DNA from 4 places in the Mesorhizobium sp. M0195 genome. Region 1 is predicted to be linked to each of the others. Evidence: predicted binding sites of a transcription regulator. Region 1 holds the regulator's gene; each other region holds the start of a gene.

Region 1 (6,023 bases):
ATGACGATTTGCGCCGGCGCAACCGGGCGATGGTGATCTCGGCGGTGCGCCGGGCCGGCCAGCCATCGCGTACGGAGATCGCAGCCACCACCGGCCTCAGTCATTCAACCATATCGGCGATCTCCTCCGACCTGATACGGGAAGGCATCCTCGCCGAGAGCAAGGCAAGTGAGCCCGTTTCGTTGAAACGCGGTCGTCCACAGGTCGGCCTCGCCCTCAACCCGGAAGCGGCGGCGGTGCTGACTGTGGTGTTGTCGCTGAATTTCCTGTCGGCCGCCATTATCGACTATGCGGGACAGGTGGTCGCCGAGGAACAGCGCCGGCTGGACACGCTGACCATGCCGCGCGACGAGCTGATCCGCGAATGCATGGCCATCGTCCGGCGCCGGCTTGAGGACCCAGACCTTGACGTCCGCAGTGTCGCCCGCATCGCCCTGGCGATTCAGGGCATTACCGACTCCCCTGCACGCGCCATGCTGTGGTCGCCGATCACGCCGCAGACCGACATCGCCTTTGCCGACATGCTGGAGGACGAATTCGGCATCCCGGCCACGGTGGAGAACGACTGCAATATGATGGCGGTGGCTTTGCGCTGGCGCAATCCGGATCGCTATCGCGACGACTTCATCGCCATCCTGCTTTCGCATGGCATCGGTATGGGGCTTGTGCTGAAGGGCGAACTGTTCACCGGGACGCATTCCTCGGGCGGCGAATTTGGCCACATGATCCATCGTCCGGGCGGCGCGCTCTGCCGTTGCGGGCGGCGCGGCTGCATCGAAGCCTATGCCGGCAACTATGCCATCTGGCGCAACGCCAGGCAGATGAGCGAAGACAGCGAACCGGTCGCCGACGTCGGCGACGCCGACATGCGCGCGCTGGCCGCCCGCGCGCGCGAGAAGGATGGGCCGGAACGCGAGGCCTACCGCAAGGCCGGCGAAGCGCTGGGTTTCGGTCTCGGCTCGCTGTTCGCGCTGATCGATCCGGCACCGGTCGCGATGGTCGGCGCCAGTGCCGCCGCCTTCGATCTGATCGAGCCGGCCTTGCGCAAGGCCATCGCCCAGACCGCCGGCGGCCAGCACTCGGGCTCGATCTCCTTCGATACCGAGCCGAACGAATTGCCGCTGATCCGCGAAGGCTGCGCGATGCGGGCGTTAAGCTTCGTCGACCAGGAGATTTTCGCGCCGGGCGCGCAAATGAGGCCCGGCGTCAGAAAGAACGTCGCCTGACCAGGCGGGTCAATCTTCCCTGATCGCATAGCCGGCACCGCGGATGGTGCGGATGACATCCGGCATGCGGCCGTTATTGACGGCTTTGCGCAGCCGCCCGACATGCACGTCGACGGTGCGTTCGTCGATATAGATCGTCTCGCCCCAGACATTATCGAGCAACTGGCTACGCGAGAAGACGCGGCCCGGATGCCGCATCATGAACTCGAGCAACCGGAATTCGGTCGGCCCGAGCCGGATCTCGCTCTTCTTGCGATAGACCCTGTGCGATTCGCGATCGAGCACGATGTCGCCGACCTTCAGCACGCTGGACAGCACTTCCGGCTTGGCGCGCCGCAGCAGCGCCTTGACCCTGGCCATGAATTCCGGTGTCGAAAACGGTTTGACAAGATAGTCGTCGGCGCCGGTCGAAAGACCGCGCACCCGGTCGCTCTCCTCGCCGCGCGCGGTCAGCATGATGATCGGCAGCCGCTCGGTTTCGGGGCGCACGCGCAACCGGCGGCAGAGCTCGATGCCGGAAACCGCCGGTATCATCCAGTCGAGCACCAGAAGGTCGGGCACATTCTCCTGCAAACGGATCTCGGCTTCGTCGCCGCGTGTCACCACCTCGACCTGGTAGCCTTCGGATTCGAGATTGTAGCGGAGCAGCACGCCCAACGGCTCCTCGTCCTCCACCACCATTATGCGTGGTGCGATCATCGGCTGGGCACCCCCATCATGTCACCGGCGCGGACATTGTTGTTTCGTCCTGCTTCGGACGATTGACGGGCAATTGCTCGCCGGTCAGCACATAATACGCATTCTCGGCGATGTTGGTGACATGGTCGCCGATCCGCTCGAGATTCTTGGCGCAGAACAGCAGATGCGTGCAAGCGGTGATGTTGCGCGGATCTTCCATCATGTAGGTCAACAGCTCGCGGAACACGGACGTGTATTTGACGTCGATACGCTCGTCGGCGGCGCGCAGCTTGGCCAACGCGGCCGCATCGCCTGCAGCATACTCCTCGATGACGCCCTGCACCTGGATGAGCACCAGCTGCGCCATCGCATCGATGGAATGCGATAGGTCGCGCGGCGTGACGCTGAGGCCGACCGCGCTCACACGCTTGGCGATATTCTTGGCAAGGTCGCCGATGCGTTCGAGGTCGCCGGCCATGCGGATCGCTCCGACGACATGGCGCAGATCGTGAGCCATTGGCTGGCGCTTGGCGATCAGGGTGATGGCGCGGTCGTCCAGTTCGCGTTGACGCGCGTCCATGATGGCGTCGTCGGAGACGACGCGTTGCGCCAGCACGTTGTCGGAATTCAACAGGGCCTTGGTCGCCCCGCCGACCATCGAACCGGCGAGGTCGGCCATGTCGCGGATCAGCTTGCTGATCTGCTCGAGATCCTCGTCGAAAGAAGCGACTGTGTGTTCGCCCATGGTCCTGTCCTCATATGCATGATCGGAACGGCTCAGCCGAAGCGGCCGGTGATGTAGTCCTGCGTGCGCTTCTCGCGGGGCGACGTGAATATCTTCTCGGTCCGGTCGAACTCGACCAGTTCACCCAGATACATGAAGGCGGTCTGGCGCGACACGCGCGCCGCCTGCTGCATGTTGTGGGTGACGATGACGATCGTGTAGTCGGCTTGCAGCTCGTCGATCAGTTCCTCGATCTTGGCCGTCGACAGCGGGTCGAGGGCCGAAGCCGGTTCGTCGAGCAGAATGACTTCCGGCTTCACTGCCACGGTGCGGGCAATGCAGAGCCGCTGCTGCTGGCCGCCGGACAGGCTCAAGCCGCTGGCGTTCAGCTTGTCCTTGACCTCGCTCCACAGCGCCGCCCGCTTCAACGCTTGCTCGACGCGGCCGTCCATCTCGGACTTGCCGAGATTCTCGTAGAGCCTGACGCCGAAGGCTATGTTCTCGTAGATCGACATCGGGAACGGCGTCGGCTTCTGGAACACCATGCCGATCTTTGTCCTGAGGAGGTTGAGATCCTGCGACCGGTCGAGAATGTTCTTGCCGTCAAGCAGCACCTGGCCCTCGGCGGTCTGTTTCGGGTAGAGCTCGTAGATGCGGTTGAAGACGCGCAGCAGCGTCGATTTCCCGCAACCCGAAGGGCCGATGAAGGCCGTGACGCTGCGCTCGGGCAGCGACAGGCTGATGTCCTTCAGCGCCTTGCTCTGGCCGTAGTAGAAGTTGAGGTTCTTGACCTCGATCTTCGTCTTCTCGGTGACCGTTTCGGTCATCGTCATGTCTGGGGACAACATCTGTGTCATCTGTCCTCTCTGCGTCCGGTAAGGCTGCGGGCGAGGATGCTCAAGCCCAGAACCGTCAGGGTGATTATGAGTGCGCCGGTCCACGCCAGTTGCTGCCATTCCTCGTAAGGGCTGAGAGCGAACTGGAAGATGGTCACCGGCAGGCTGGCCATCGGCGCGTTGATATTGCTGCTCCAGAACTGGTTGTTGAGCGCGGTGAAGAGCAGCGGCGCCGTCTCGCCGGAAATGCGTGCTATCGCCAGCAATATGCCGGTGACGATGCCGGACAATGCGGCGCGGTAGGCGACCGAACGGATCACCACCCAGCGTGGTGCGCCGATCGCGGCACCGGCTTCACGCAACGCGTTCGGCACCAGGTTGAGCATGTCTTCAGTGGTGCGCACGACCACCGGAATGACCAGGATGGCAAGCGCCACGGCGCCGGCAATGGCCGAGAAATGTCCCATTGGCCGCACCATCAATTCATAGACGAACAAGCCGATGATGATCGACGGCGCCGACAACAGGATGTCGTTGATGAAGCGGACGACGGTAGTGATGCGCGAAAAGCGTCCATACTCGGCCATGTAGGTTCCCGCCAGCACGCCGATCGGCGTGCCGACGACAACGGCGATGATCGTCATCAGCAGGCTGCCCGCGATGGCATTGAGCAGGCCGCCGGCCTCGCCCGGTGGTGGCGTCATCTCGGTGAAGACCGCGAACGAAAGCCCGGCTGTGCCCTTGTAGACCAACGCACCGAGGATGAGCGCCAGCCAGGCAAGCCCGATGCCGGCGGCGACGACGCAAAGCGCCATCATCACCGAATTCCTGGCTTTGCGGCGGCTGTGGAGCGATGAGGATGTCGACATCGGTCAGGCTCCCGTACGGGCGTCGATCCGCATCAGCATATAGCGGGCGGCGGCAAGGATCAGGAAGGTGATGACGAACAGGATCAGGCCGAGCGCGACCAGCGAGGAGGTGTAGAGGTCGCCGTCGGCCTCAGTAAATTCATTGGCGATGGTCGCCGAGATCGTCGTGCCCGGTGCGAACAGGGAGGCACTGATGCGATGCGCGTTGCCGATGACGAAAGTCACCGCCATGGTTTCGCCGAGTGCCCGGCCGAGGCCAAGCATGACGCCGCCCATGATGCCGATGCGGGTATAGGGAATGACCACGCGCCGGGTCACTTCCCAGGTCGTGCAACCGATGCCGTAGGCCGATTCCTTCAGCACCGCCGGCACCGTATCGAAGACATCCTTGGTGATCGAGGTGATGAAGGGCAACACCATTATGGCGAGGATCAGCGCCGAGGTCAGAAGGCCGATGCCGTAAGGAGGGCCGGCGAAAAGGCTGGATAGTCCCGGCACGCCGTGGAAGATGTTGATGATGAAGGGCTGTATCGTCGTCTGCAGGAATGGCGCGAACACGAACAGGCCCCAGATACCATAGATGATCGAGGGAATGCCGGCCAATAGCTCGACCGCTATGCCGATCGGGCGCCTGAGCGGGCGCGGGCAGAGCTCGGTGAGAAAGATCGCAATGCCGATGCCGATCGGAACCGCGATCAGGATGGCGATGGCCGCCGTCACCAGGGTGCCGTAGATCGGCGCCAGTGCGCCAAATTTTTCCGTGACCGGATTCCAGCTCTCAGTCGTCAGGAAAGAAAAGCCGAAGGACGACAGCGCCTGCCATGAGCCGGCAAACAGCGAGATCGCGACACCGCCGAGGATGACCAGCACAAGGATTGCGGAAGCGCGGGTGAGTCCGCGAAATATGGCATCTGTGAGCGCGAAGCGCCGCACCGTAGCGTCCCTGGCCCGGGCTGCTGCAGATGATGGCATGGCATCGGAAGCGATGGTCATTGGGTCCTCGCGATTAAAGGCAACAGGGAGGGCGCCGTCGACGCCCTCCCTGGAGGAGATTACATAGCCGAGTAGAGCGGCTTGCCATCGTCGCCGACGACTTCCTTGGCCCACATGGCCTTGACGCTCTCAACCACCTTGTCGGGCATCGGAACGTAGTCCAGCTCGCCGGCCATCTCGTCGCCCTTGTCATACGCCCAGGCGAAGAATTTGAGCGCTTCGCCGGTGGTCGCGGCGTCGTCCGGCTTCTTATACAGGAGGATCCACGTCGCCGCCGTCATCGGCCAGGACTCGGCGCCCGGCTCATTGGCGAGGATCACCCCATAGCCCGGCTGCGAGCTCCAGTCGGCATTGGCCGCTGCCGCCGAGAACGCGGCTGCGGTGGGCTCGACCTTCTTGCCGTCCTTGTTGATCATGTCGGTGTGGGTGAGCTTGTTCTGCTTGGCGTAGGCGTATTCGACATAACCGATCGCGCCGCCGGTCTGGGAGACGTTGTTGGCAACGCCCTCATTGCCTTTGGCGCCGATGCCGACCGGCCATTCCACGGCCTTGTCGACGCCGACCTTTTCTTTCCAGTCCGCGCTGACGTCGCCGAGGTAGTATGTGAAGTTGAACGTCGTGCCCGAACCATCGGAACGGTGAACGACCGCGATCGCCTGCGAAGGCAGCTTGACGTCGGGATTGAGCTTCTTGATCG
Region 2 (6,023 bases), on a different contig from region 1:
TGCCGCCCGGTTTATTCAGTGTCCAGAAAAACGAACTTTGCGAGACGGCTCACATTGACGGGCCCGCGAAGAGGACGAAGATCCCGGCAACCAACAGCTGAAGAACCTGCCTGGATTTCACGGCGTTTCCCTTCTTTCCTCAACGGTCGCGACGCGACAGCGCGGGCGTCTATTTGACAGACATGCTAGGCCCGCCCTCGACCGCCAGCACCAGCCGGCGGTTGGTGACCCTTGCCAGCTGTGCCAGCCGGCCGGCCGGCCGCTCGCCGTAAAGATCGGCCAGCGCTGCCGGCAGCACCAGCGCCAGCACGCCATTGCCGCGGTTTTCCCATTTCAGTCGCGGCATGACGCCGGGCATTGCCGCGCTCAGCAAATAGACGACGCGCAGCAGCGCGGCCAGCACGCGGGCGCGCTCGAGATAGCGCGGTGTCGCCAGCCCGCGGATTTCCGGAGCGGCTTCATTGAACACGCCCTCGTGACGAAACAGGCTGACAAGCGCCAGGAAGGCGCGGCCGGGATGGTCGACGCCAATAAAAGAGGCGTGAGCGATGATGTTGAGCGATTGCTTGCCGCGATATTCGGGATGGGCACGCCAGCCGATATCGGCGAGCAGGCAGGCGGCGTGGCGGTAGCGCGCCTCATCCCTGGTTTCGTCGATGCCGAAGGCGGCGAACGCCTTGCCGGTCCATTCGACAAGCTCATGCGCGTGGTCGACCGAGCGCGAGCGCAGGCGGGCAAGCTCTTCCGCAGCCGAGATCAGCGGATCGGCCTTCTGCTCGGCCTTATCGAGCAGTGAATAGAGAAAGCCCTCGCGCACGCCCAGCGCCGACACGATGATCTTCGACGGCTGCATCGCCGCCATGATCTCCTGCAGCACGATGGCGCCATAGGGCAGCAGCGAGCGGCGGTTCTTGGAGATGCCCTCGATGCCTTTGATCTTATCGATCTCGGCTTTGGCGACCTGCCGGAGGAAGTTCGCGGCGCTTTCGATGCCGATCTCGTAGTGGTGCATGACGCCGAGCGGGTAGTTGGTCATTTCCATGTGCAGCCGGGCGAGGTTTCGCCAGGTGCCGCCGACCGTGTAGAAGGCCCTGCCCTGCCCGCCCTTCAGCAATTTCGCCCGCGCCAGTTGCTCGCGCGTGATCCTTGCCGCCTGGGCCAGCGAGTTCTTCGCCATGTCCTGCAGGCGCAAGCCGCCCAACGGCAGCGTGATGCCGTCACCGATCGTCTCACCGTCGATATCGATCAGTTCGAGGCTGCCGCCGCCAAGGTCGCCGGCGATGCCGTTGGCCGGATGGAAACCGGAGATGACGCCGAGTGCCGAATAATGAGCTTCCTCGCGACCGCTCAGCACCTGGATCTCGGTCCTGAGCACATCCTCGGCGCGGTGGATGAAGTCGGGGCCGTTGACCGCCTCACGAGCGGCGGCGGTCGCCAGCACATACATGCGCTCGGCGCCGGCCTGGTCGGAGAGCGCGCGGAAGCGGCGGAACTCTTCCATCGAACGTGTCACCGCCTCGGGATCGAGCTTTCCGGTCGAAACGATGCCGCGGCCGAGGCCGGCCAGCATCTTTTCGTTGAACAGCAAGGTCGGCGAGCGCGCCAGCCCCTCATAGATCACAAGACGGATCGAGTTCGACCCGATATCGATGATGGACAGCGGTCGGCGGTCCTGGAGCCGGCCCTGGGACGCTGAAATCATCAGCCCGTCGCTGCGTTCTGTTTCTTGCGGCGTTTGAACTGCGCGATGCGCTTGGGCGCATGCGACTTCAACGCATCGCCCCGTCCGGACAGGCTCGGATTGGTCATGAAATATTCCTGCGCGTTGAACGGTTCCTCGCCCTCCTCCAGCACGACGCGCCGGGAGGTTCCATCAGCCAATACGTCGAAACTTTGCTGGTTGTCCATGATGTTGCCGAGCATGATCTGGCCGAGCACCTGCTCATGCACAGTTGGATTGGTGATCGGCACCATGGTCTCGACGCGGCGGTCGAGATTGCGCGGCATCAGATCGGCCGAGGAGATGTAGACGATCGCCCCGTCCGAGGGCAGGCCGTGGCCGTTGCCGAAGCAATAGATGCGGCTGTGCTCGAGGAAGCGGCCGACGATCGACTTCACCCTGATGTTCTCCGATAGGCCGGGCACCTGCGGTCTCAGACAGCAGATGCCGCGCACGACGAGATCGATCTCGACGCCGGCGCGGCTGGCATCGTAGAGCGCATCGATGACGATCGGGTCGACCAAGGCGTTCATCTTCATCCAGATGCGGGCCGGTCTGCCCTCCAGCGCGTGGCTGATCTCATCCGAAATGTGCTGGAGGATGCGGTCGCGCAGCGTGAACGGCGAGATGGCCAGCCGCATCTGCTCGGCCGGCTCGGCATAGCCGGTGATAAAGTTGAACAACTGGGCGACATCGCGCGCGATTGTCGGGTCGGTGGTGAAGAAGGACAGATCGGTGTAGATGCGGGCGGTGACCGGGTGGTAGTTGCCGGTGCCGAGATGCACGTAATTGCGCAGCCTGCCGTCCTCGCGCCGCACGACCAGCGACATCTTTGCGTGGGTCTTCAGTTCGAGAAAGCCAAAGACGACCTGGACGCCGGCGCGCTCGAGGTCGCGCGCCCAGCGGATGTTGGCCTCCTCGTCGAAGCGCGCCTTGAGCTCGACCAGCGCCGTCACCGACTTGCCGGCTTCCGCCGCATCGACCAAAGCCCGTACGATCGGGCTGTCGTTGGAGGTGCGGTAGAGCGTCTGCTTGATCGCCACCACTTCCGGGTCGGCCATTGCCTGGCGCAGAAACTGCACCACCACGTCGAAGGATTCGTAAGGGTGGTGGACGATGATGTCCTTCTCGCGGATCGCGGCAAAACAGTCGCCGCCATGCTCGCGGATGCGCTCGGGAAAGCGCGGATTGTAAGGCGTGAACTTCAGATCGTCGCGGGCGACGGCGACGATCTCCGAGATCTGGCTGAGCGCCAGCGGACCGGTGAGCACGCTGATCCGGCTGGCCGAGACGCCGAGCTCGCCGGCGACGAAATCGCGCAATTCGGCCGGCATCGACCTGTCGAACTCGATGCGGATGACCGAGCCGCGGCGTCGCCGCTTCAGCGCCGTCTCGAACAGCCGCACCAGATCCTCTGATTCTTCCTCGACCTCGATATCGCTGTCGCGGATGATGCGGAACGTGCCGGAGCCCTTGACCTCATAGCCGGGGAACAGCTTGCCGATATAGAGACTGACCGCCTCTTCGAGTGGAATGAAGCGGACATGATGCTTGCGATCCGGCAAACGGATGAAGCGCCTCAGCGCCACAGGCAGGCGCAGAAGCGCGCTCATTTCCTCGCCGTTCTTGCGATGGCGCAATTGCAGCGCCATCGAGAAACCGAGATTGGGAATGAACGGAAACGGATGCGCCGGGTCGATCGACAGCGGGGTCAGGACCGGAAATACCTGCTCCTGGAAATGGTCCTCGAGCCAGGTCTTCTCGTCCTTGGTCAGCGCATCGCGGGTGATGCTTTCGATGCCTTGTCTGTCGAGCAGCAGCATCAGCGCCGAAAGGCTGTTCTGCTGGTCCTCCTGCAGGCGCTCGACCTCGCGCAGCAATTGTTCGAGCTGCTGCTCGGGAGTGCGCCCATCCGGGCTCTTCAGCACGATGCCCTCGCGCACCTGGCCGGCAAGACCGGCGACGCGGACCATGAAGAACTCGTCGAGGTTGGCGGCCGATATCGACAGAAAGCGCACGCGCTCGAGCAGCGGATGATTTGCGTTCAGCGATTCCTCGAGCACGCGCCGGTTGAATTGCAGCCAGGAAAACTCGCGATTGACGAAGCGGTCGGGATTGCCGCCTTCGTGGCTCGCGGCCTCGACGGTGATGAATTCGCTCTGCACCGGCTTCAGTTCGTTCATGGTTTCCGCTCTTCCCACACCGTTCGACGACCACAGCCTTAACCGGCTTAACTTATCCTCTGACAGGCTTTTGCGACAGTTTCATTTCATCGATCTTGCAAAGAGATGGGTTATGATCCAGATGCAATCGACAAGATCAGGAGACGACGATGGCAGGCGGTTCCATTCCCCATTTCCAGAACGATGCGGGCTATCCGGCAATCGACATCGGCGTCAAGGAATTCATGTGCACCGGCGCCAATCCGCCTTTCGACCACCCGCATGTATTTCTCGATATGGGCGACGACAATGAAAAAGTCTGCCCCTATTGCTCGACGCTCTATCGCTATTCGCCCAAGCTGAAGGCATTGGAAACGCAGCCGCCGGGCTGCCTCTATATCGACCAGGCCGCCTGATTCTTCCGCGACAAGCCTGATGCGAGAAACGCAGTCCCGGCAGGTGGTCATCGCCGGGGCGGGCGTCGCCGGACTGACCGTGGCACTGGCCTTCGCCGAGCGCGGCTATCGGACAAAACTGTTCGAACAGGCGCAGCACCTCGAGGCTGCCGGTGCCGGCATCCAGCTTTCACCCAACGCGACATGCATCCTTCGACAATTCGGCCTACTCGATCGGCTGCTGCCGACGGCGGTGCGGCCGGAGGCGGTCGTGCTGAAGGATGCCGTCACGCTGCGCGAGCTGGCGCGCGTACCGCTTGGCCAGGCGGCTGAAACGCGCTGGGGAGCACCCTATCTCGTCGCCCACCGCGCCGACCTGCAGTCAGCGCTGATGGCGCGGATAGCCGAGCGCTCCGAGGTCGAGCTTGTCACTGGTGCCCGCGTCGGCGGCGTCGCAACCGGACCGAATGGCATCACCGCAACAGTCGAGATTGCCGGCACGACCATCGAAGCCGAAGGATCGTTGCTGGTCGGAGCCGATGGCGTCTGGTCGTCGGTGCGAGAAACGCTCGCCCGCAAGGCGGCCGATTTCCGGAGAAGCCGCTTCTCGGGCGAGCTTGCCTGGCGCGCAACGGTGGCCGCGGACAGCCTCGCCGGACAAGCCTTCAGGGTGATCGGAGCGCCCGATTGCGTTACCGCATTCCTCTATCCAGGCTTCCATATGGTCGCCTATCCGGTCAGCCGTGGCGCGGTCTTCAACCTCGCGGCCTTCACCAAGGGCGAGCGCATCGCCGAGAACTGGTCGGGGCATGCCGACCCCGCCATCCTCGCCAACGCCATGCGCGGTACCGCGCCGGCGCTGGTCCGTCTGGCGAGCGAGGCCGCGCCATGGACGGCATGGCCGATCCATACCGTCGAGCAGCGGCGGTGGACGACGCCGGAGGGCATAGCGCTGATTGGCGATGCGGCGCATGCGATGACGCCGTTTGCCGCACAGGGAGCGGCGATGGCGATCGAAGACACGGTAACCCTTGCCGGTTTCGTTGCCAGCTCGCCTGCCGACCTCAGCAGCGCGCTTGTCGCCTGGGAACAGGCGCGGCGGCCGCGCGTATCCCAGGTCGCCCGCCGCGGCGCCCTCAACCGCCTCGCCTGGCATGCGGCCGGGCCGGTGGCGATGGCCCGCAACCTGTTCCTGGCGATGCGCTCACCCGAAAAACTCGCCGCTGATCTGGACTGGCTCTATGGCTGGCGGGCGGACGCTCGGCGGTCCTAAGTCATCGGAGCCTTGTCAATTGTAAAGCCGCATCGACAGGCTAAGCGAGGCCGGCAGCGGGTTCCACCAGCCGGTGCGCAGGCCGGCGGTGCGCAGTGCCGCCGCCGCCCAGGTGTTGCAGCCGACCAGCGCGTTGAAATGGCCATTGGCTTCGAAGAAACGATCGAAACGGGAGTAGGCCGCATCCTCGATCGGCATGGCCCCGTTCGGTCCCTGCTGAAAACTCGCTGCAATGAAATCGAGCAGCGCCGCAAAGCGTTCCTCACTTACGTCGAAGCCGGCGACGTCGGGATGCGGCTCGGCGATTTCGCCTGAAATGTCGACATGCATCACCGAGGCATCGACGGTCAGCGCCTTCATCACCGGCACTGCCTTCAGTTCCGACCAGGTCGGCGTCTCGAGATAGAAGGCGCGGCCGCCCCAGCCGAAGACGATGTAGCGGACCTCCGCCATGTCGGCCGGAATGCCGGCAT
Region 3 (6,023 bases), on a different contig from region 1:
ATGCCGTCGGCAGCCACACGCTGGCCAACGTTCTGTCGATGACCTCCTATGGCGGCGCCGTCGCCGCTTGCGGCCTCGCCGGCGGCATGGACCTGCCGGCCAGCGTCGCCCCCTTCATCCTTCGCGGTGTCTCGCTGCTCGGCATCGATTCGGTGATGGCGCCCAAGGCGGTCCGCCTCGAGGCCTGGCGCCGCATCGGCACCGATCTCGATCACGCAAAGCTTGCCAGTCTGTCGACGAGCATCGGCTTCGACGGCATCATCGGCGCCGCGCATGACATCGTCGAGGGCAAGATCCGCGGCCGTGTGGTGGTGGACATGTGAGCCTCTTGGGGAAAAAGAGCGCGACCGCTAAAATTCGAACGATCAATCACAACCTTCGATAAGCTCTGTCTGGCAGGAGTTCCGTATGATTGCGGAACCCGGCATCAGAGCGGCGGAACCAGCCGAACGGGCCGACGGGACGGCCCCCGATACGCCAGCACGGCAGCTTGTCGCCGCGCCACCGCTGGCGCCGGAATTGCCCGACGCCAACCGCGAAGGCCTGTCCTTCCTGACGCTGGTCGCCATCGTCGTGCTGGCGGGCCTGTCGCATTTGACCGGAGCGCCGATCTTCATCACCATCGGCCTTTTGGCGACAGCCATGGCCGGGCTCGCCATGCATCTGCGCAACAGGCGCACCGAGCGCCGCGCAGTGGCCCTGCTCGATGCCACCACCGCCCGCAGCCGCGCCGAAATCGAGACGCTGGCCGACCGCATGTGGGAGATGCAGGAGAGCGAGGAGCGCTTTCGCGGTCTGATCGATGCACTCGGCGATCTCGTCGTCCACCGCGACCGCGACGGCCACATTGTCTACGCCAACAAGGTTTTCGCCGACCTTGTCGAAACCGACCAGCGCGAGCTTGCCGGCAAGGCCCTGGCCGAACTAGGCATCGATGTCGGCATCGTCCCCGACGCCGCCTTTTCCGACCATGAATGCCTGAGTTCCACCGACGTCGCCATTCGCACGCCGGACGGTCCACGCTGGTTCTCTTGGATCGAGCTGTCGGTGCGCGACAAGGACAGCGGCGCCGTTTCGCATCGCGCCATCGCCCGCGACATCACCGCCCGCAAGCGCGCCGAATCCTCGCTGATCACCGCCCGCGAGCGGGCCGAATATGCGAGCCAGGCCAAATCGCGTTTCCTCGCTACCGTCAGCCACGAGATCCGCACGCCGATGAACGGCATCATGGGCATGGCCCGGCTTCTCGCCGACACCAGCCTTTCGCCCGAGCAGCGGACCTATGTCGGCGCCATCTCGACCTCGGCCAGCGCGCTGCTGGCGCTAATCGAGGACCTGCTCGACTACTCCAAGATCGAGGCCGGCCGCTTCGATCCCGAACCGCAGCCGATGTCGGTGCGTGAGATCGCCGACAATGTCGTCGAGCTTTTGGCGGCGCGGGCTTTTGCCAAGGATATCGGCCTCGGCTGTCATGTCGAACCCGACGTGCCGCAGCTGATCACCGCCGACCCCGGCAGGGTCAGGCAGGTGCTGCTCAACCTCATCGGCAACGCCGTCAAGTTCACCGACAGCGGCGGCGTCCTGGCAAGCATCGCCCGCGTCCGCACCGAAATCACCGACCGCATCCGCTTCACCATCACCGACACCGGCCCCGGTCTGCGCGAGGAGGACATGGAGCGTATCTTCGAGGACTTTGAACAGGCTGACGGCACCTCGACCCGTGCGCATGGCGGTGCCGGCCTCGGTCTTGCCATTTCCAAGCGCCTGGTGACCGCCATGGGCGGCACCATCTCTGTGTCGAGCCGCCTTGGTCAGGGATCTGAATTCGTCTTCGAGATTCCCGCTATTTCCGCCGTCGAGGCGCCGCAGATCCGCGAGAACCCGCTGTCGGGCCGGCATGCGGTGATCGTGTCGAAGAACCCGGTCGAGGCCGAAGCCATCGCCCGCACCATTCGCGCCAATGGCGGCACGGTCGATCTGGCCACCGCCGCCGCCCAGGCCACCGCTTTCGCCGAGGGCTGTGACGTGCTGCTGATCGATGCTGCCATGGAGCAAAGCGACGGCAGGCTGCTCAGGCGCCTGCGCCAGAGCGGATTTGCCGAGTGCGAGGCAGTGACGCTGATCGCGCCGACCGACCGCGGCATGCTTGGCGAATTCCGTGCCAATGGTTACGCCACCTTCCTGGCGAGGCCGGTGCGCGGCGAGACACTGCTGCGCGTGCTTTTGACCAGCCACGCGCCGGTCATCGCCGAGCCGCAACTGCAAAGGCGCGGCGCGCAGGCGGGGCATGCCATTGGCGCCCGCCAGCAGGGCCTGTCGGTGCTGATCGCCGAGGACAACGACATCAATGCCATGCTGGCCCGCGCCACGCTGCTGAAGGCCGGGCATCGCGTGAAAGTGGTCGGCAACGGCAAGGCCGCGGTCGAGGCGGTCATCAGCACCGGCCACAAGCACCGCTACGACGTGGTGCTGATGGACTTGCACATGCCTGTCATGGACGGCCTGGACGCCATCGCCGCCATCCGCCGCCATGAGGAGGAGACCGCGGTGCCGCCGGTGCCGATCATGGTGCTGTCGGCCGACAGCCAGGAAAAGACCCGCCACGCCGTGCTCGCTCACGGTGCCAGCGGCTTCGTCACCAAGCCGCTCGACCCCGATGCCCTGGTTCATGCCGTCGAGGGGCAAGTGGCCGCCTGAGGCACAACATAGACGGTTGATAGATTACCCAGCCGACGAAGTATTGCCCGCAGAGCCGTATCACGGTACTGTCACAATCCTGTTGCACCTACACCGTATCCCCGTGCCAAGAGGGATGGCTCGAAGGAGAATCACTCGTGCATACAGTCATGCCGGAATGTGATGCTCGGCCGAACGCCAGCGGGCCTTTGCTCGTCGGCCGGAACGCCGATGCCGTCATAAAAGGCGCATCGCTCGGCCGCATCGGCAATCTCGAAGTGCGGCTCGCCCGCAACGAGGCCGAGATCGCTGCCGCGCAGGAAGTGCGCTACCGGGTGTTCTACGACGAGCTTGGTGCCAGGAAGGACCTGTTCCAGATGCAGGACCGCCGCGATGCCGATCGCTTCGATCCCCTCTGCGATCATCTGCTTGTGTTCGATACTTCGCTTTCCGGCCCCGAGCATCGCCGCATCGTCGGCACCTACCGCCTGCTGCGGCAGGAGATTGCCGCAGCGGCCGGCGGCTTCTATTCCGAAGGCGAATTCGAGCTGACCAAGCTGATCGCGCGGCATCCCGGCCAGCGGTTCCTCGAGCTCGGCCGCTCCTGCGTTCTGCCGGAATACCGCTCGAAGCGCACCATCGAGGCGCTGTGGCAAGGCATCTGGGCCTATATCAACCATTACGGCATCGGCGTGATGACCGGCTGCGCGTCGTTCCACGGCACCGTGCCGGCGGCACATGCCGAGGCGTTGACCTATCTTGCCCACCACTGCCGGACGAATTCATCCTGGGACGTGCGCGCCGTCGCCGGGCGCTATTGTTCCATGGACCTGATGCCGATCGAGGCCGTCAACACCAAGGCGGCGATCGCCGCGATGCCGCCGCTGGTCAAGGGCTATCTGCGCGTCGGCGCGCGCATCGGCGACGGCTGCGTCATCGACCGTGAATTCTCGACCGTCGACGTGTTCGTGGTGATGCCGGTCAAGGAGATCGGTGCCCGCTACGTCAATTATTATGGCGGAGAAGCGCAGCGGTTTGCGGCCTGAGTAGGGGAGAGAAGGCAACGGCCGGAGTAGGCAAGTGCTCTGCTCTATTTTACCCGACGTAGCGGTATTCCCTACTCCCGTACTGCCTATTCCCCTACTCTCCTAACTTACGCATCCTTCTCAGCTTGCTCATTCACCGGCCCCGGCTCCACCGGCGCTTCGCTCGCCACATGCTTGGGGCCGCCCTTGGCGACGCCGACCATGGCCGGCCGCAGCACACGCTCGCCGATCGAATAGCCGGGCTGCACGACCTGCACGACTGTGTTGGCCGGTACGTCGGGATTGGGCACCTCGAACATCGCCTGGTGGAAATTCGGATCGAATTTCTCGCCCTCGGGCTCAAGCTTCTTCACGCCGTGACGTTCAAGCGCCGACAGCATGGCGCGCTCGGTGATCTCGACGCCGTCGATCAGCGCCTTGAAACCGGCATCGTCCGAAGCCTTGGCCTCCTCCGGGATGGCATCCAGAGCGCGGCGCAGATTGTCTGACACCGAAAGCATGTCGCGGGCAAAGTTGGCAACCGCATAGGCGCGCGCATCGTGCACGTCGCGGGCGGTGCGGCGGCGCAAATTCTCCATGTCGGCCGCGACGCGCAGCGCGCGATCCTTCAGCTCTTCGTTTTCCTTCAGAAGCCGCACAAGCGCTTCATAGTCGCTGTCGACGCCGCCTTCCCTTGGCTCCGCGGCAGCCTCGGTCTTCTCGGCTTCATCGGGCGCGCGTTCGTCTTTTGCCTGGTCGCTCATCGCCGTTTCCCGTCATTTTCGAATGGTGTGGATTTGCGCCCGATATCGAGGTTTGGCGGCCAAAAATCAAGGGGCAAGCGATACTGCAGCCGCTGGCCACGGCTTGAGGGCGAACAGCGGAGACTTTTCGATTTTAATTCAAACTTTACCGTATCCGACGGCTTTGCTTGCCAGGCTACTACAATGCGGGAACCATTCCTCCTGTGGAAGAGTTTCGAAGCCGACACAGGATTTTGGAAGATGTCCCGCACCAATGGCGAAAAGCACGACGCGCTCGCCGTCGATATCCGGCGCCAGCTCGGCAATGAGACCACCAAGCGCTTCCTGCGCACCCTGCCGGCATTCCGCACGGAGACGGATATTCCCGACCGCCTGAAGAAATTGCTCGACCGCCTGGATGGCATCGAAACCAACATGGTCGCAGGCGGGCGCCGTCGGTAGGCGCCGTTGCCGGCGACGCGCCCGGCGACTGTGGCCGGGATTCGTCGCATCGCGCGACATTTACCCGCAGTAACTTTGCGTGATCTCCGTCTTGCGGCAGCGCCCTGCTCCGCCTATGTTTCATGATGAACATGATTTCCCCCGAAGCTGTGGCAAACAGCAAGCGCGCCTGGTTGAAAATCCTGTCGCGCTATAAAAAGCCCGACAGGCGTCGCAGCGCCGTCGAACTCGCCATCACCCTCATCCCTTTCGCCACGCTGTGGGCATTGTCCTCGGCCGCCTATGCCTATGGCCATTGGTGGGGTCTGGTCCTCATCCTTCCGGCCGCCGGCTTTCTGGTGCGGATCTTCATGATCCAGCACGATTGCGGTCACGGCTCCTTCTTTGCCAATCGCTATGCCGACGACTGGATCGGCCGTGTGCTTGGCGTGCTAACGCTGACGCCCTACGATTGCTGGCGCCGCGCCCACGCAACCCATCACGCCAGCGCAGGCAATCTCGACGAGCGCGGCACCGGCGACATCAAGACACTGACCGTCGCTGAATACCGGCAACTGTCGTGGCGAGGCCGGCTCGCCTATCGCCTCTATCGCCATCCGCTGGTGATGTTCGGCCTTGGCCCGATATGGATTTTCATGTTCGAGCAGAGACTGCCCTTGGGCATGATGCGGGGCGGTTTCACCCCCTGGGTGTCGTCGATGTCGACCAACCTCGCCATCGCCGTCATCGCCGCGCTGCTTATCTGGTTCGTTGGCCCCGGCGCGTTTCTGGTCGTGCATCTGCCGATCGTCATCCTCGCCGGATCGGCCGGCATCTGGCTGTTCTATGTCCAGCATCAGTTCGAGGAGACGGAGTGGACAAAGGACTCAGAGTGGGAATTCCAGCACGCTGCCCTGCACGGTTCGTCCTATTACGACCTGCCGCCGGTGCTGAACTGGATCACCGGCAATATCGGCGTCCACCACGTGCACCACCTTTCGGCCAAGGTGCCGTGCTACCGGCTTCCGGAAGTGCTGAGGGACTATCCGGAATTGCGTGAGATCGGCCGCGTCACGCTCCTCGACAGCCTGCGCTGCGTCAAGCTGGCGCTGTGGGACGAGACCCGCAGCAAGCTGGT
Region 4 (6,023 bases), on a different contig from region 1:
ATTAGGTCCGCCGCACGAAATCTAGTTATTTCTCTACTACAATTACCTTATGCGCTGACTCGGTGACAAGAGTCCCAAGGCCAACACGAATCGGTTTTTTCGGTTTTCCCCAACTTGCCCGGTCGCTTATGAGCCGGCGTTATGCTGGAGGGCTTGCCGCACGTCCTTGCGCGACCTTTTCGTTGACTTCACGGCCGAAAAACACGATAAGCCACAAGGGCCGCCGCTTTGGCGGCTTTTTGATTTTTCCGGTTCCGGAGACGCATATAATGAGCGGTTCGGCGCTTTTCGAGACCTTTGTTCGCGCACCCCTGGCTTTCGACCACGGTGAAGGCACCTGGCTGGTCACCGATAAGGGCGAGCGATATCTCGATTTCGCCGGCGGGATCGCCGTCAATTCATTGGGCTACAGCCATCCGCATCTGGTCGCGGCCCTCACCGAGCAGGCCGCCAAGCTCTGGCACGTCTCCAATCTGTACGAGATTCCGGGACAGAGCCGGCTCGGCGAGCGGCTGGCCGACGCCAGCTTCGCCGACAAGGTGTTCTTCACCAATTCCGGCGCAGAGGCGCTCGAATGCGCCATCAAGACGGCACGGCGCTACCACTTCGTCAAGGGCCATCCCGAGCGATACCGCACAATCACCTTCGAAGGCGCCTTCCACGGCCGTACCCTGGCGACCATCGCCGCCGGGGGCCAGTACAAATACCTGGAAGGTTTCGGCCCCAAGGTCGACGGCTTCGACCAGGTCGGCTTCGACGATGTGGATGCCGCCAAAAAGGCGATCACACCTGAAACCGCGGCGATCCTGATCGAGCCGGTGCAAGGCGAGGGCGGCATCAGGCAAGTGCCGACGCAATCGCTGAAGCGGCTCAGGCAGCTCTGCGATCAGCACGGACTGCTTCTGATTTTCGACGAGGTCCAATGCGGCGTCGGCCGCACCGGAAAGCTGTTCGCGCATGAATGGGCGGGCGTCACCCCCGACCTGATGGCGGTGGCCAAGGGCATCGGCGGCGGCTTCCCGATGGGTGCCTGCCTCGCCACCGACGAGGCGGCGGTCGGCATGACCGCCGGCGTGCACGGCACCACCTTCGGCGGCAATCCGCTGGCGATGGCGGTCGGCAACGCCGTGCTCGACGTGGTGCTGGAAGACGGCTTTCTCGAGGACGTCCGGCGCAAGGCGCTGCTGTTGAAGCAGGGGCTTGCCGGTGTCGCCGACGAATTTCCGGATGTTATCGAAAGCATCAGGGGCACCGGCCTGATGCTTGGGCTTAAATGCGCGATGCCCAACACCAAGGTCACGGTGGCACTGCGTGACCAGCATCTCTTGACGGTTCCGGCCGGCGACAACGTTATCCGCCTGCTGCCGCCTCTCACCGTCACCGACGCCGAGATCCACGAGGCGCTCGAGCGCATTCGTGCCGGCGCCAAGAGCCTGGCGGATGCCATCGTCGCTGCCGCTGCGAAGTAATCCTGGAATTCCTGATGTCCCTTCGCCATTTTACCGATCTTTCTGCCGTTTCCGAAGGCGATCTGCGCTTCATGCTCGACGACGCAGCTGTGCGAAAGGCAAGGCTCAAGGCCGGAGAACGCAGCAAGCCGCTCGAAGGCAAGGTGCTGGCGATGATCTTCGACAAGCCGTCGACGCGCACGCGCGTATCGTTCGACGTCGGCATGCGGCAGTTGGGTGGCGAGACGATCATGCTGACCGGCACCGAGATGCAGCTTGGCCGCTCGGAGACCATTGCCGACACGGCCAAGGTGCTGTCGCGCTATGTCGATGCCATCATGATCCGCACCACCTCGCATGACCGGCTGCTGGAACTGACGGAAAACGCTACGGTCCCCGTCATCAACGGGCTGACCGACGAGACCCATCCCTGCCAGCTGATGGCCGACATCATGACCTTCGAAGAGCACCGCGGTCCGGTGGCCGGCAAGACGATCGCCTGGACCGGCGACGGCAACAACGTGCTGCATTCGCTCCTGGAGGCATCTGCGCGGTTCCATTTCAAGCTGAACGTCGCCGTGCCCGAGGGCAGCGAACCGGCTCAGAAGCATGTCGACTGGTCGAAAGCCAATGGCGGCAAGCTGAAATTCACCCGCTCGCCCGAGGAGGCCGTTCACGAGGCCGACTGCATCGTCACCGACTGCTGGGTGTCAATGGGCCAGGAGCACCGTGCCCGCGGCCACAATGTCTTCCTGCCCTATCAGGTCAATGCGGCACTGATGGCGAAAGCCAAGCCGGACGCGCTGTTCATGCACTGTCTGCCGGCACATCGCGGTGAGGAGGTTACCGACGAGGTCATCGACGGACCGCATTCTGTGGTGTTCGATGAGGCCGAGAACCGGCTCCATGCCCAGAAGGCGGTCCTGGCCTGGTGCCTGGGCGCTTGATACGGGCCGCGATGATCCGGGCCGGCCTGATCTGCGCCGCCTTGATCCGGGCCGCCTTGATCCGGGAGTGGGTGGTGCCTATCTCAGGCGCATCACGCAAATCGAGCGCGTCTCGTCGCATGCGCCCCGGAGGGCGGCATCGCCGCGCCCCGGAGCTTTGTCATGTTGGAAACTCATCAATTGGCTGAACATAAACCCAAGCTCGGCGAATTCGGCTACGCCGGCGACGATCATGTCGTGCCGTTCGAGGTCGGCCCGCTCGACGTGCGCGGCCGCACCGTCCAGCTCGGGCCGATGCTCGACGCCATTCTCAGCCGCCACGACTATCCCGAGCCGGTCGCCCGGCTCCTGGCCGAAGCCTGTGTGCTGACGGTACTGCTCGGAACTTCGCTGAAATTCGAGGGCAAGTTCATTCTGCAGACCCGCACCGACGGGCCGGTGGACATGCTGGTCGCCGATTTCTCCACGCCGCACGCGCTGCGCGCTTATGCCCGCTTCGATGCCGGCCGGCTGCAGGCTTTGACTTCGGCCGGCGAGACGTCACCGCAGACGCTGCTCGGCAGCGGCGTCCTGGCGCTGACCATCGACCAGGGCGCTCACACGCAACGCTACCAGGGCATCGTCCAGCTCGACGGTTTCACACTTGAAGATGCCGCACGCACCTATTTCCGCCAGTCGGAGCAGATTCCGACCGACCTCCGCCTTTCGGTTGCCAAGCTTCTGACGCCCGGCGTCGGCGGTGCCCGCGAGCAATGGCGGGCCGGTGGCCTGCTGGCACAATTCCTGCCGCAGTCGGCGGAGCGTATGCGCGTACCCGACCTTCCCGGTGGCGACGGCGATCCGCGTGAGGAAATCCATGACCCGACCGACAATTCCTGGCAGGAGCTGCTGGCGCTGCTTGGTACTATTGAACCGACCGAGCTGATCGATCCGACGATCGGCGCCGAACGGCTGCTTTACCGGCTTTTCCACGAGCATGGCGTCCGCGTGTTCGGCGGCGTGCCGGTCGCCGACCAGTGCTCATGCTCGAGGGAGAAGATCCGCGGCATTCTCGAAGGCTTTTCCGCCGAGGAGATCAGGGACAGCACCGAGGATGGCAGCATTCACGTCGCCTGCGAATTCTGCTCGAAGCAATATGACTTCGACCCGGCGGAGTTTGCAGCGGCTGGATGACGGCCCTCAATTGACGGTGCGCCGCGTGCCCGGCAAATCGAGCGAGAAGGCGGGGATGGCGACGTCGAACGTCTCGCCCCGCTTGTTGCGCATTGTGTAGTGCCCGACCATGATGCCGGACGGGGTCGAGAGCGGGCATCCGGACGTATACTGATAGCTGTCGCCGGGGTTGAGTCCGGGTTGCTCGCCGACGACCCCGGGGCCGCGCACTTCCTCGACTTTGCCGGTACCGTCGGTAATGTGCCAGTAGCGTGACAGAAGCTGCACGAACTCATCCGACTGATTGTCGATGGTCACCTGGTAGCCCCAGACATAGCGGTTTTGCGGCGGATCGGAGTGATCCTCCAGATAGAACGGCCTGACCTGCACTTCGATGTTGCGGGTGACGGCGCTGTACATAAACTGCTCCAAAGCAATGTAGATGGAACTTTCGATGCTCAGCGCAGTTTGGTCAACGATGCGCAGCATCTTCTTGCCCGATCTCAAGCGCAGGTGCCGAAAAACAATGTCATTTGAGTGACACATGACAATGATGGTGTGCAGGCTTGTGCCGGACGACTCAGCGTTCTGTCGAATTGTTGAAAACGGCTGTCATGCGGCCGGCATTTCTGGAGCGACCAGATCTCGATGGAACCGACATTCGCAGCCGCCCTCCTTTCCATAGCCCTCCTTCTTTCAAATCTCGCCAGCATCCTGTTAGCTTCGCAGAAGCTGAAGCGACCAGCCAGTATTGCACCGCCCGCGGCCAACGCGCCGCCGGTATCGATCGTCATCCCGGCGCGCGGCGTCGAGCCGTTTGCCGAAGAGACGCTGGAGCGCGCCTTCTCACTCGACTGGCCGCGCTACGAACTCATCTTCTGTGTCGCCCATGCCGACGACCCGGTGGTCAAGCCGATCACCGCCGCAATGGCGCGCTTTCCAGCTATTCGCGCCCGCCTTCTGGTCGGTGACGACCGCATCAGCGGCAATCCAAAACTCAACAATTGCGTGAAGGGTTGGGAGGCGGCGCGTTATCGCTGGGTCATCCTTGCCGATTCCAATGTGCTTATGCCGAGCGACTACGTCCAGCACCTGATGGCGGCGTGGCGGCATGACACCGGCCTCGTCTGCTCGACGCCAATCGGCTCGCGGCCGGACGGCTTCTGGGGGGAGGTCGAATGCGCCTTTCTCAACACGCTGCAGGCACGCTGGCAGTACGCTGGAGAGGCGCTCGGCCTCGGCTTCGCCCAGGGTAAGAGCATGTTGTGGAACAAGCCAATGCTCGATGCCAATGGCGGCATCCGCGCGCTTGCCGCCGAGATCGCCGAGGACGCCGCCGCGACCAAGCTGGTCAATGGGCTCGGACTACGGGTCAATCTTGTCGCCTCTCCCTTCGAACAGCCGCTCGGCCGGCGCACGCTTGGCGAGATCTGGTCGCGGCAGGCGCGCTGGGCGCGGCTGCGCCGCGTCACCTTTGCACTGTTCTTTGCCCCCGAAATCCTGATCGGAGCGGCACCGCCGCTGGTGCTTGCACTGATCGCCGCGGCTGACGCCGGCGTCAGCCTGCCGGCAACCGCCGTCGCCGTGCTGGTCGCGGCCTACCTGCCGGAATGCGCCTTGGCCTCGGCCAAGGGATGGCACCTGTCGCCGCGCACGATCCCGGCGATGATGGCACGAGACCTGATGCTTCCCGTCATTTGGGCGCGCGGATGGCTGAGCGGCGCCATCGACTGGCGCGGCAACGTGATGACTATCCAGACGAAGACTGTCGCGGAGCTGGAAGAGACCCCGTCCGGCGCCTGATCGGCACGTCCCCGCTGCCTCTGTTCGGCCAGCCCTTATCCGGCAACTCTCAGTGCCTGCTCGATGTCTTCGAGCAGGTCGTCGGCGTCCTCAAGGCCGACTGACAGCCTGAGCGTTCCCGGTCCGATGCCGAGCTCGGCGCGGGCTTCATCAGTCAAGTTCTTGTGTGTGGTCGTCGCCGGATGGGTGATCAGGCTCTTGGCGTCGCCGAGATTGTTGGAAATCAGCACGACGTCGAGTGTGTTCTGGAAGGCAAAGGCCGCCTGCTTGCCGCCCTTCACATCAAAGCAAATCAGCGTCGAGCCGCCCGACATCTGCTTCTTGACCACGGCCGCTTGCGGGTGGTCGGCGCGGCCGGGATAGATGACGCGGGCGATTTGCGGGCGCTCGGCCAGGAAATCCGCGATGCGGCCGGCACTTTCCGTCTGCTGGCGTACGCGTAGCGGCAGCGTCTCCAGGCCTTTCAGCAGCGTCCAGGCATTGAAGGGCGAGAGGCTGGGGCCGGTGTGGCGGAAATAGTCATGCAGATTCTCGTCGATCCATTTCTTGTCCGACAGAACGATGCCGCCAAGACAACGCCCCTGGCCGTCAATATGCTTCGTGGCCGAATAGACGACGATGTGGGCGCCGAGCTGCAGGGGTTTCTGCTGCAAGGGCGTAGCGAAGACATTAT

Evidence for each region. Region 1 encodes PhoB, which activates phosphate uptake and scavenging genes when phosphate is short. Its sites were predicted from a motif close to TGTCATNNANCTGTCAT; they were not measured.
Region 2: the regulator PhoB is predicted to act here: its motif matches at 3,976-3,992, upstream of NKJ12_RS29320 (RNA degradosome polyphosphate kinase).
Region 3: the regulator PhoB is predicted to act here: its motif matches at 2,767-2,783, upstream of olsB (l-ornithine N(alpha)-acyltransferase).
Region 4: the regulator PhoB is predicted to act here: its motif matches at 4,075-4,091, upstream of NKJ12_RS08960 (ceramide glucosyltransferase).

Annotation. Positions count from the first base shown of each region.
Region 1 is NZ_JAMYSV010000009.1:51,817-57,839, reverse strand. It holds gene NKJ12_RS18690 (ROK family protein) at 1-1,226, shown strand, start outside; gene phoB (phosphate regulon transcriptional regulator PhoB) at 1,236-1,925, opposite strand; gene phoU (phosphate signaling complex protein PhoU) at 1,942-2,649, opposite strand; gene pstB (phosphate ABC transporter ATP-binding protein PstB) at 2,682-3,485, opposite strand; gene pstA (phosphate ABC transporter permease PstA) at 3,482-4,333, opposite strand; gene pstC (phosphate ABC transporter permease subunit PstC) at 4,337-5,326, opposite strand; gene pstS (phosphate ABC transporter substrate-binding protein PstS) at 5,386-6,023, opposite strand, start outside.
Region 2 is NZ_JAMYSV010000030.1:12,998-19,020, reverse strand. It holds gene ppx (exopolyphosphatase) at 170-1,702, opposite strand; gene NKJ12_RS29320 (RNA degradosome polyphosphate kinase) at 1,702-3,903, opposite strand; gene NKJ12_RS29315 (zinc-finger domain-containing protein) at 4,053-4,298, shown strand; gene NKJ12_RS29310 (FAD-dependent monooxygenase) at 4,318-5,550, shown strand; gene NKJ12_RS29305 (TIGR02117 family protein) at 5,566-6,023, opposite strand, start outside.
Region 3 is NZ_JAMYSV010000004.1:117,546-123,568, reverse strand. It holds gene acuI (acrylyl-CoA reductase (NADPH)) at 1-323, shown strand, start outside; gene NKJ12_RS11070 (hybrid sensor histidine kinase/response regulator) at 409-2,697, shown strand; gene olsB (l-ornithine N(alpha)-acyltransferase) at 2,847-3,722, shown strand; gene grpE (nucleotide exchange factor GrpE) at 3,830-4,465, opposite strand; gene NKJ12_RS11055 (hypothetical protein) at 4,706-4,906, shown strand; gene NKJ12_RS11050 (fatty acid desaturase) at 5,032-6,023, shown strand, end outside.
Region 4 is NZ_JAMYSV010000003.1:149,682-155,704, reverse strand. It holds gene NKJ12_RS08980 (aspartate aminotransferase family protein) at 270-1,469, shown strand; gene argF (ornithine carbamoyltransferase) at 1,484-2,395, shown strand; gene NKJ12_RS08970 (Hsp33 family molecular chaperone) at 2,558-3,568, shown strand; gene apaG (Co2+/Mg2+ efflux facilitator ApaG/CorD) at 3,575-3,967, opposite strand; gene NKJ12_RS08960 (ceramide glucosyltransferase) at 4,196-5,350, shown strand; gene NKJ12_RS08955 (O-succinylhomoserine sulfhydrylase) at 5,386-6,023, opposite strand, start outside.